Regions from separate parts of the Bacillus sp. HSf4 genome, predicted to be linked through region 3. Evidence: predicted binding sites of a transcription regulator. Region 3 holds the regulator's gene; each other region holds the start of a gene.
The links. The regulator Rex, encoded in region 3, represses fermentation and respiration genes when NADH is low (regulators of the CRP and FNR family bind a similar motif). The targets are predictions, from matches to a motif close to TTGTGAAATATTTCACAA.

Region 1 (3,795 bases), 780 kb from region 3:
GTATAAAGAGTTTCAAGAAGAAGGAGCAGGTAACAAATGTTCAATACAATAGGAGTCATAGGTTTAGGCGTCATGGGCAGCAATATCGCTCTGAACATGGCCAGCAAAGGGGAACAGGTCGCAGTCTATAATTACACAAGGGATTTAACCGACCAGCTTGTCCAAAAGACTGATGGAAAGGTACTCAATCCGTACTACGAGCTTCAGGATTTCGTTCAGTCATTAGAAACACCGCGCAAAATCTTTTTAATGGTCACAGCGGGAAAACCGGTCGATTCAGTGATTGACTCACTCATTCCTTTGCTTGAAGAAGGGGATGTCATCATGGACGGCGGCAACTCCCACTACCAAGACACAGAACGAAGATATGAAAAACTGAAAGCGAAGGGAATCGGCTACCTGGGCATCGGCATTTCCGGCGGTGAAGTCGGCGCTCGAAAAGGACCTTCCATCATGCCTGGCGGAGACCGGGATGTCTATGAAAAAGCGGCTCCGATTTTGACGAAAATCGCTGCGCAAGTGGGAGATGACCCATGCTGTGTATATATCGGACCAAAAGGTGCGGGGCATTTTGTGAAAATGGTCCACAACGGGATCGAATACGCCGATATGCAGCTGATCGCGGAAGCGTATACATTTTTAAGAGACCAATTACATGTATCCGTTAATGAAATCGCTGACATTTTTGAAACGTGGAACGAAGGCGAGCTGAAAAGCTATCTCATCGAGATCACCGCGGACATTCTAAGGAAAACAGATGAAAAGACGGGTGAACCGCTGATTGATGTCATCCTTGATAAAACAGGCCAAAAAGGCACAGGCAAATGGACAAGCCTGCAAGCCGTCGACAATGGCATCCCATCATCGATTATCACGGAATCGTTATTCGCCCGCTACCTGTCGTCTTTAAAAGACGAGCGGGTCGCCGCGGAGAAGATCCTTGCCGGGCCGGAAAAAAAAGCTCAACACCTGGATCAGGATTTGTGGATCGATTACGTCAGACAAGCCTTATATATGGGGAAAGTCTGCGCCTATGCACAAGGCTTCGCCCAATATAAAATGTCGTCCGACCTGTACGGATGGGATCTACCGTTAAATGATATCGCCCTGATTTTCCGGGGCGGCTGCATCATTCGCGCCGATTTCTTAAATCTGATCAGCGATGCATTCCGCAAACAGCCGGACCTGTCCAATTTGCTGACGGCGCCGTACTTTGCGGAAAAGCTCAAGGCATACCAAACAGGACTCAGAAAAGTCGTCTGTGAAGGGATCAGCTCAGGCATCTCATTCCCGTGCCTGAGCACCGCCCTCTCTTATTATGACGGCTACCGCACAGGCCGCTCCAACGCAAACCTTTTGCAGGCGCAGCGCGATTATTTCGGCGCCCATACGTATGAGCGCACGGATATGGAAGGCGTGTTTCATACGGATTGGTATGAATGACAGATGAACTGCACATCTTCTTGGATGTGCAGTTTTATTTCTGAGAAATCCAGATATATGTCCTAAGTCCTATTTTTAATAGGATTCATACTTTGTTCAACATTTCACAAACTTCTATTTCAAATCCGTGTTATGATAAATTCATTCAAAAATACAAGGAGATGAGACCACAAAAAAACGGCCTGAATCAACGGGAAAAATTTTTTTAACACAACTTGTGAAATGTTTCACAAACATTCTCTGGCAATTCTATTGTAATCAGATTCCTATCAAGTTATTGGAGGGTTTGCAATGGCAGTTGAAGAAAAGGAACTCAAACAAAAGCAAAATGTCTCAGACATGATTGACCGTTTAGTCGAAAAAGGGCTGAAGGCGTTGGAAGAATTCCGCCGCTTGGACCAGGAGAAAATCGACGCCATCGTCAAGCAGATGGCGCTTGCCGGGCTTGATCAGCATATGCCCCTCGCAAAGCTCGCTGTAGAGGAAACAAAACGCGGGGTATACGAAGATAAAATCATCAAAAACATGTTTGCCACAGAATATGTCTATCACAATATCAAATCCAATCAAACGGTCGGCATCATCAACGAGGATGAACATGAGGGCGTCATCGAAATCGCCGAGCCTGTCGGTATCGTTGCAGGGGTGACACCTGTGACAAACCCTACATCGACCACGATGTTCAAATCCCTGATATCAATGAAAACAAGAAACCCAATTATATTCGCCTTCCATCCATCCGCACAAACGTGCAGCAGTGAAGCGGCAAAAATCCTCAGAGATGCGGCGGTCAAAGCGGGGGCTCCCGAACACTGCATTCAGTGGATTGAAACCCCTTCACTTGAAGCAACCCGGGCTTTAATGACCCATCCGAAAGTATCTTTGATCCTTGCCACAGGCGGCGCCGGCATGGTGAAGGCCGCTTACAGCTCAGGAAAACCCGCCCTTGGCGTCGGACCGGGAAATGTACCGTGCTATATCGAGAAATCTGCAAACATCAAGCAAGCCGTCAATGATCTGATTTTATCGAAAACCTTCGACAACGGCATGATTTGCGCATCAGAACAGGCCGTCATCATCGATAAAAACATTTATTCAGACGTCAAAGCCGAAATGACGATAAACAACTGCTATTTCTTAAATGAAAACGAAAAAACAAAGGTAGAAAAATTGGTGATCAATGAAAATACGTGTGCCGTCAATGCTGATATCGTCGGTATGCCCGCATGCAAAATTGCCGAAATGGCAGGCATCAAGGTTCCTGAAGGCACGAAAATCCTCATTGCCGAGCTGAAAGGTGTCGGACCGCAATACCCGCTTTCAAGAGAAAAATTAAGTCCGGTTTTGGCCTGCTACAAAGTGAACGGACTCCAGGAAGGCTTAAAACGGGCTGAAGAAATGCTGGAGTTCGGCGGTATCGGCCACTCTGCGGTGATTCACACAACAGATCAAGACGCGATCGAGCAATTCGGCCTGAGGATGAAAGCGGGACGGATCATCGTCAATGCCCCGTCTTCCCAGGGAGCGATCGGCGATATTTACAACGCTTATATGCCTTCCTTGACACTCGGCTGCGGGACGTACGGAGGGAACGCTGTATCGACAAACGTTGGTGCCGTTCACTTGATCAATACGAAAAAAGTGGCAAAAAGGAATGTTAACATGCAATGGTTTAAAGTGCCGCCGAAAATTTACTTTGAAAAAAACGCAACACAATATTTAGCGAAAATGCCGAACATCTCAAAAGCGTTCATTGTGACAGACCCGGGAATGGTGAAGCTGGGCTATGTCGACCGCGTCCTTCACTACTTAAGGAAACGCCCGGACTACGTTCATTGCGAAATTTTCTCCGATGTAGAACCTGATCCATCTATTGAAACGGTCATGAACGGCGTCGACATGATGGCTAAATTCGAGCCTGATGTCATTATCGCTCTTGGCGGAGGTTCTGCGATGGATGCCGCAAAAGGAATGTGGATGTTCTATGAGCACCCTGACGCGAAATTCTTTGAATTAAAACAAAAATTCCTGGACATCCGCAAGCGCATCGCCAAATATCCGAAATTGGGCGATAAAGCACAGTTCGTGGCGATCCCGACAACATCAGGAACCGGCTCTGAAGTCACCTCATTCTCCGTTATTACAGATAAGGAGGCCAATACGAAATATCCGCTCGCTGATTATGAATTGACGCCTGACGTAGCGATCATCGATCCGCAGTTTGTCATGACGGTGCCGAAGCACATTACAGCGGACACAGGGATGGACGTCCTGACACACGCGATTGAATCGTATGTATCCTGCATGGCCAACGACTATACCGACGGCTTGGCGATGAAAGCCATCGAGCTG
Region 2 (3,795 bases), 1.4 Mb from region 3:
GAAGGCCGTCTACCGCAATCAAAAGCTTTGGTTTTTAAGCTTGTTTTACTTTATCACATTCGGTTCCTTTGTAGCTTTCACCGTCTATCTGCCGAACTTTCTTGTCAACAACTTCGGACTGGATCCCGTCGATTCGGGAATTAGAACCGCCGGCTTCATCGCCGTCGCCACTTTTCTCAGACCTGTCGGCGGCTGGCTTGCGGATAAGTTCAATCCGCTGAAACTCTTAATGTATGTATTCGCAGGATGCACATTATCAGGTGTTTTACTGGCCTTTTCTCCAGACCTGACGCTTTACGGTTTCGGTGTTTTGACCGTTGCCGTATGCGCGGGAATCGGCAATGGTGTCGTCTTTAAATTGGTCCCGTTCTACTTTCCGACAAACCAGGCGGGAATTGTCAATGGCATCGTCTCAGCGATGGGCGGTTTAGGAGGCTTTTTCCCGCCGCTCATCCTATCGAGCGTTTTTCAGGCGACAGGCCAGTATGCGATCGGCTTCATGGCGCTGTCTGAAGCGGCGCTTGCCAGCTTTGTGATTGTGGCATGGATGTACTTTCAGGACATGAGAAATTCGGCATCGAAAACAAACACAAACAATATATAAAAGCCGGAATATGAAGAACCTGAGACTATTGGTCTCAGGTTTTTTCAGGACTTTAGATTCACGTTCACAAGATTGTTATTTTTAAAAGGCTGAACGGGCTCAAGTTAACGTTACAATAGAACTGCAAAAGGGGTGACACTCAATGAACATGTCTATTCGAAAATCCGACACAGATTTGCTCTCAGCCGATCTGTATCATTTATTGGAATCGATCAGTACGAAAAGAAAAATCCGGCAGGATACATTCCTTTTTCAAGAAGGCATGGATGCTGAAGAACTGTATCTCATTCAGTCAGGACTCGTCCAAATCGGTAAATTAACGTCTGACGGAAAAGAACTGACACTGAGAATGTGCAAAAAAAATGATATTGTCGGGGAGCTGACGCTTTTTTCTGATGAAGCGAAATATATGCTGAGCGCTAAAGTCCTCTTGGATGGAGAAGTATTGGTCATCAATAAAGAAAAGCTCGAAAAAGAACTGATTCAAAATGGTGCCTTAACCTTTGAATTCATGAAATGGATGAGCACTCATTTGCGAAAAATCCAATCCAAAATCCGCGACCTTCTTCTCAATGGCAAGAAAGGCGCGCTGTACTCCACCTTGATCCGCCTTGCGAACAGCTACGGCATCACGCGAAGCGACGGCATTCTCATCAACATCGTGCTGACAAATCAGGAGCTGGCGAAATTTTGTGCGGCCGCTAGAGAAAGCATCAACCGCATGCTGAGCGATCTTAGGAAAACCGGTGTCATTTCAATTGAAGATTCCGGAAAAATCGTCATCCACCAGCTCAACCATTTAAAGCGTGAAATCGACTGTGAAAACTGCCCTCTCGAAATATGTAACATCGACTAAAAACAGAGAATAAACAAGGACAGAGCAACGAATTGTCCTTGTTTTTATATTCTCAGCAAAAAGACGCTGACCACTGTCAAAAACACGCAGGCATTCACCAATTCAAAGATCCCGATTTTCTTCACCGACAGTTTCCGCCCGTAAAAAAGCCAAGCTCTGATGCTGCTCGGAATCAATCCGACAACAGCCCACCCGGCTCCAAACCCCAACGACAAAATCGGCAGGACCGTATGATAGCCCCAAGAATACCATTTAAACCGCTTGTTTTTCTTTTCGCGGATCATCGATTTGACGTAAAAGGCGCTGCCGGTGAAAAACAGGATCGATTGAATGAAAATGAACCATGCCCAGCCGTCCAGCATCCCGGCACCGATCCAATAGCTTGCTACTCCTCCCGCGCTGAACACGCCGATCGCCGCGATATCGTTCAACAGCGCCCTGTCGTTGTTTGTTTTCGCATAATAAAGATTGATGAGAAACAGCGGAAACAGAGAGACTCCCAAGAGCACGAGTCCCGGTTCCATCCATACGGCAATAACCAGAAACGAGACGGCCGGAATGCTGTAGACCCACGCCCATTTTTGATAATAAGCAGTTTTCTTCTTTTTCACCATCATCGTCACAGGAAAAGCAGCCAGGTACAAAAACAGCCAACCGATAAACAGCGGTACATGCCGGCCATCCGCTCCGCCGCCAACCACACCGAGAATAAAAGGAACCGCAAGCATCGCCCAGGCGCCGTGCTGCTTCGGTATCAACACTTTCATCAGACATCCTCCCTTCTATTCCATTATAAAAAGTTTCACTCTATCACAAAGTGACATTTTGCATACAGAAGTGTGAATTATATCACTGCCATTTATAGCCTGTCACTCTATACTTGAGCTAACATATAGAAGGAGGATGTTCTATGGACCGGTTTGACTATTTATTATTCTTGAAAAATCTTCCGATGTTTTTCGGGGTGCCCCTCCCCATCGTCAAAAAACTGCTGAAAAACGGAAAGGTGATTGATATCGCCTCATCCCGCCCTTCCCGGTCGTTCCTTCATGCACAAGCCGTCTATTTTGTGTTAAAAGGAGAAGTTCAATTTTCGGACAGAAGGCTTCCGGAGGAAGCCCGCACCATCGCCGAATGGGAAAAGGGCGATGTTTTTCCCATCGACCAAAAGGGAGAGCCGTTTTTATCTCCGTTTATTTCGGTCAAAACCACCGCAGAAACCGCTGTTCTTGAAATTCCTTTTCATATATTCAAAAAAATGATGACCTACAATAAACAGCTGCAAGTGAACTTTCTCATTCTGCTTCAGCAAAATTTATTTTGTTCCTATCAGCTGTTTTTACGCTATCTCCACTCCTCTTCAGAAGACGACGATTGAGAAGGGCGGCCCCCCTTCTCTTCTTTTTTTGAAATGTGATCTACTTAACTTTTTTTCTCCTCTATTTCCGCTACGCTACAGATGAATGCTCTTTAGGAAAGGACAGATCAACCATGATACATTGTGATTTTCAGAAAGCTCCGTTTATCGTCATCTGGGAACTGACAAGAGCTTGTGAGCTGAAGTGCCTTCATTGCCGGGCATCTGCGCAAAATATGCGGGATCCGCGGGAGCTCTCCCTTCAGGAAGGAAAAGAATTGATCGATCAAATCCATGCCATGAACAACCCTCTTTTGGTCCTGACCGGAGGCGACCCATTAATGAGAGAAGATGTTTTCGACATCATTGAGTATGCCGTCCAAAAAGGGGTCCGGATATCCATGACACCGAGCGCGACACCGAATGTCACGAAGGAAGCGATCAAAACCGCCAAAGATCTCGGCTTATCGCGCTGGGCTTTCAGCCTGGACGGACCGAACCGCGAGATCCATGATCATTTTAGGGGGACAGACGGATCTTTTGATTTAACGATGGACGCCATTCGGCACATCCATGCGTTCGGTTTGCCCCTGCAGATCAACACCGTCATTTCAACATATAACATCGATTATTTGGAGGAAATGGCACAGCTGATTGAAGGATTGGATTGCGTGCTGTGGAGCGTCTTTTTCCTTGTTCCGACCGGGCGCGCCAAACGGGAAGACATGATTTCTCCCGTCCAACACGAAAAAGCATTTTTGTGGCTCAGCCGCTTGGCCAAAGAAGCGCCTTTCGATATTAAAACAACAGCGGCTCAGCACTATAGACGGGTCGTGATTCAGCAAAAAATGCGTGAAGCGAAAGATCCCCACATGCAGATCCGCTACGAGCACGCTTTAGAAAAAGGCAAAATCGATGTGATCGGCGGCTTGGGACGCGCTCCTAAGGGCGTGAATGACGGAAATGGCTTTATGTTCA
Region 3 (3,795 bases):
ACACTTTCAGGTATTTGGCTGATCATCGCCTTTTCGCTCTGTCTTGTCATCGTGCTGTTGATCTTGAGGACGGCGCCGAAAACGACGCTTCGCAACGGCAAGAAAGCATCTGCCGGCGCATCTATTGCCTGGGCGGTAGGCGGCGTATTCCTCGCTCTGTTTGCCCAGTCGATTGCCGCTTCAATCGAAATGAACCTGCTTGGGGTCAAACCGGAATCGGAAAATACGCAGCACATTATGCAGCTCATTAACACAATACCGCTGATGATATTCGTCTCTTCCGTATTCGGTCCGATTCTCGAAGAAATCATTTTCAGAAAGATCATTTTCGGCGCTATTTACGAAAAAACGAATTTCTTCATTGCCGCTCTGTTCAGTTCAGTGCTTTTCTCGGTTGTCCATATGGATTTCTCACACCTGCTCATTTATGCGGCAATGGGATTTACGTTCGCCTTTTTATACGTCAGAACAAACCGGATTATCGTTCCGATTTTCGCCCATGTCGCCATGAATACGCTCGTTGTATTGATTCAGACTTTCCAAGGGCCTATTGAAGAATATTTGGAACGGCTCGAGAAAATGCAATTGATTATTGGAGGATTTTTATGATGAGAAGCCCTGTGTTTTGGGGGGTCATTTATTTATTGACAGGCGTGCTGTTTACTTACCTGGCATCCACCTCACCGGGAGGCATATGGTCTTTTTACACCATTCTGTTGATGCTTTTCGCCGCCTATAATATCAGTATTTCCTTCAAAATGTTCGCCTTGTCGGGCAGAATGAAGCGAAAAAAATAAAGAGCCCTTTCGAGCCATTCCCTTTCCGCGGGAATGGCTCTTTATTTGCTCTGGTCTTTCAAAAACGCCTGGTTTTCCTCCTGGATGATCGTTTTTTGCGCCTGTCTGTAAGAGATTCTTGAAATCACGATACTGAGCTCATAAAGCAGCAATAAAGGCACAGAAACCATTAAATGAGACAATACTTCAGGCGGTGTGATGAGCGCCGCGATAACAAACAAAACAAAATAGGCGTACTTTCTGATTCTGGACAAAAACATGGGCGTCACCAAACCGAGCCTCGTGATAAACATGATCACGACAGGCATCTGAAACAATAAGCCAAAAGGAAGCGTTAATTGCAGCAAAAACTGAAAATATTCATGAATTCCGATGACCTGATTGACGTTCAAATCATCGGAGATCCTCGTCATAAAATCGACGACAAACGGAAATAAAATAAAGTAAGAAAAGGCAATGCCGCCTAAAAAAAGTATGATCGATACCGGAATATAGCTGAGCGTCACTTTACGCTCTTTTTGATACAGCCCGGGGCTGACAAAAGCCCACAGATGATATAAAAGAAGCGGCGAAGTCAAGACAGCGCCGATGATGAAAGCAAACTGCACATACACAAACAAAGGGTCAGTCAGCTTAAACGCGTTAAGCGTGAGCAGCTTTGCTTCATCCGTCTGCTGCAGATAAATGATCAGCGGCTTTGCCAAAAAAAAGCCTGCTGCAACAAAAACGACAAAAAAGAAAAAAATCATCATGAGTCGTCTTCGAAGTTCTGTAATATGTTCTACCAGCGACATTTCTTTTCCCTTCATAAATGTCATCCTATCTTACTGATCTTCCTTCTTTTTATCCGTATCGTCGTCAGCCAACCCTTTTGTCGCATTTTTAAATTCCCGCAGCGTATTTCCGGCCGCTCTTCCAAGCTCCGGAAGTTTTTTCGGGCCGAATACTAAAAGCGCCACCACGACGATTAAAATAAAGCTTCCAGGACCGATTGGCATCAATGCCTGCCCCCTTTCCTTTACTTTTAAGCTTCCCGTTTTTCACTTGTCATTCATTGAATAATGCTTCAGAAAATACACGAGTGACTGCAGTTCAACCGCCAAATCTATATGATGAATTCGAATGTGGTCCGGCACATTCAAACGAGCCGGCGTAAAATTTAAAATCCCTTTAATGCCCAGCGCGACCAGCCTGTCTGTGATGGATTGCGCGGCTTGGGCCGGAACCGTCAAGATGGCGACGGGAATGTCATCCGTCATATGTTCTTCAAGGGCGTTTAAGTCATAGACCGGAACGCCGCCCACCTCGGTGCCGATTTTATTCTCATTGATGTCAAAAGCCATGGCAATTTTCGTATTGTTGTTTTTGATGAAATTGTAATGGAGAAAGGCTGTCCCTAAATTCCCCACACCGATGAGTGTTACGTTTGTCATTTCATCCTGATCAAGCGTCTTTCTGAAAAAGGACAACAGATAATTGACATTGTAGCCGTAACCTTTTTTGCCGAGGGCGCCAAAGTAGGAAAAATCCCTGCGTATGGTAGCGGAATCGACCTTGACGGCATCGCTCAGCTCAGCGGATGATACACGCTGTTTTCCGGATGCATGAAGGTTTTTTAGAAAACGATAATATAACGGCAGCCGTTTTGCTGTCGCTTGCGGAATTTTTGAATGATCCATGTTCATAGACGATCCTCCATGTTTACATCAGCTTTTTCCTTTTTGTAGCCACCGTTTTTCCCGCCAGTCTTTTCGAGAAGACATGTCGGTCCTATCACCATTCCCTTATCCGCCGCTTTGCACATGTCATAGACGGTCAACGCACAGACGGAGGCGGAAGTTAACGCTTCCATTTCCACACCTGTACTCCCTCTCGTCTTGACTCTAGATTGAATATGCAGCACGCTTTTCTGTTCTTTTTCCTCCCACCGAAAGGCAATATCAACTCCCTTGAGCGCGATCGGGTGGCACATCGGGATGATGGCGGAAGTTTGTTTTGCCGCCATGATTCCGGCAACCTGAGCCACTGCCAGCACATCGCCTTTCCCGATTTCCCGGTTGTTGATTTTTTCATGTACTTCTTTATTCATGGACACACTTGAGACGGCTACTGCGGTGCGGACTGTAGCTTCCTTTTCACTGATGTCAACCATCCTCGCTCTGCCCTGTTCATTAAAATGTGTAAATTCATTCATGATCAAAACTCTCCTTATAACGATCATACACTATTTTTTTCGTTCTGTCTTTTTCTTTTGGTTAAAATCTTCCAGACTTCACTTAATTGTTTGCTGACTGCCGGTTGATAGGCTACACTTAAAATAGCAGACAAGAGGTGAAATATCATGATGATCTTGCAAGTCAATCAGCTCGCAAAATCGTTTGGGGCTGATACTATTTTAACGAATATAAAGCTGGAAGTCAGATCAAAGGACAGGATTGCGATCGTCGGACGCAACGGAGCCGGAAAATCGACTTTCTTAAAAATCATCGCAGGAAAGCTGTCATATGAAAAAGGTGAAATCATCAAGCCGAAAGATTTAACGATGGGCTACCTGGACCAGCACTCAGGGCTTGATTCAAAGCTGACGATTAAGGAAGAACTGCTGTCGGTATTTGAATTTCTCAAGAAAATGGAACAAGAGATGCGTTCGATCGAAGAGCAAATGGCGCATGCTGATCCGGGCAAGCTGAACTCTTTAATGAAAACTTATGACAGGCTGCAGCAGGAGTTTAAAGACAAGGGCGGCTACCAATATGAAGCCGAAGTCAGATCCATCATGCACGGACTTGGTTTTGCCGGGTTTGATGATAACGCCCGCGTTCAGGACTTGAGCGGAGGACAGAAAACGCGGCTCGCTCTCGGTAAAATGCTTTTGACAAAGCCCGATCTCCTCATTCTCGATGAGCCGACGAACCACTTGGACATCGACACGCTGACATGGCTTGAACAATATTTGCAAAACTACAGCGGAGCGATTTTAATCGTGTCCCATGACAGA

Region 1: the regulator Rex is predicted to act here: its motif matches at 1,659-1,676, upstream of adhE (bifunctional acetaldehyde-CoA/alcohol dehydrogenase).
Region 2: the regulator Rex is predicted to act here: its motif matches at 2,298-2,315, upstream of P3X63_RS10615 (YwiC-like family protein).

What each region holds. Positions count from the first base shown of each region.
Region 1 is NZ_CP120679.1:4,329,093-4,332,887, forward strand. Features, by position in the region: gene P3X63_RS22220 (GntP family permease) at 1-6, shown strand, start outside; gene gnd (decarboxylating NADP(+)-dependent phosphogluconate dehydrogenase) at 37-1,443, shown strand; gene adhE (bifunctional acetaldehyde-CoA/alcohol dehydrogenase) at 1,735-3,795, shown strand, end outside.
Region 2 is NZ_CP120679.1:2,066,975-2,070,769, reverse strand. Features, by position in the region: gene P3X63_RS10625 (nitrate/nitrite transporter) at 1-604, shown strand, start outside; gene P3X63_RS10620 (fumarate/nitrate reduction transcriptional regulator Fnr) at 747-1,460, shown strand; gene P3X63_RS10615 (YwiC-like family protein) at 1,505-2,227, opposite strand; gene P3X63_RS10610 (cyclic nucleotide-binding domain-containing protein) at 2,371-2,838, shown strand; gene P3X63_RS10605 (TIGR04053 family radical SAM/SPASM domain-containing protein) at 2,952-3,795, shown strand, end outside.
Region 3 is NZ_CP120679.1:685,439-689,233, reverse strand. Features, by position in the region: gene P3X63_RS03475 (CPBP family intramembrane glutamic endopeptidase) at 1-609, shown strand, start outside; gene P3X63_RS03470 (YdiK family protein) at 609-797, shown strand; gene tatC (twin-arginine translocase subunit TatC) at 839-1,615, opposite strand; gene P3X63_RS03460 (twin-arginine translocase TatA/TatE family subunit) at 1,622-1,795, opposite strand; gene P3X63_RS03455 (redox-sensing transcriptional repressor Rex) at 1,838-2,482, opposite strand; gene moaC (cyclic pyranopterin monophosphate synthase MoaC) at 2,479-2,991, opposite strand; gene P3X63_RS03445 (ABC-F family ATP-binding cassette domain-containing protein) at 3,139-3,795, shown strand, end outside.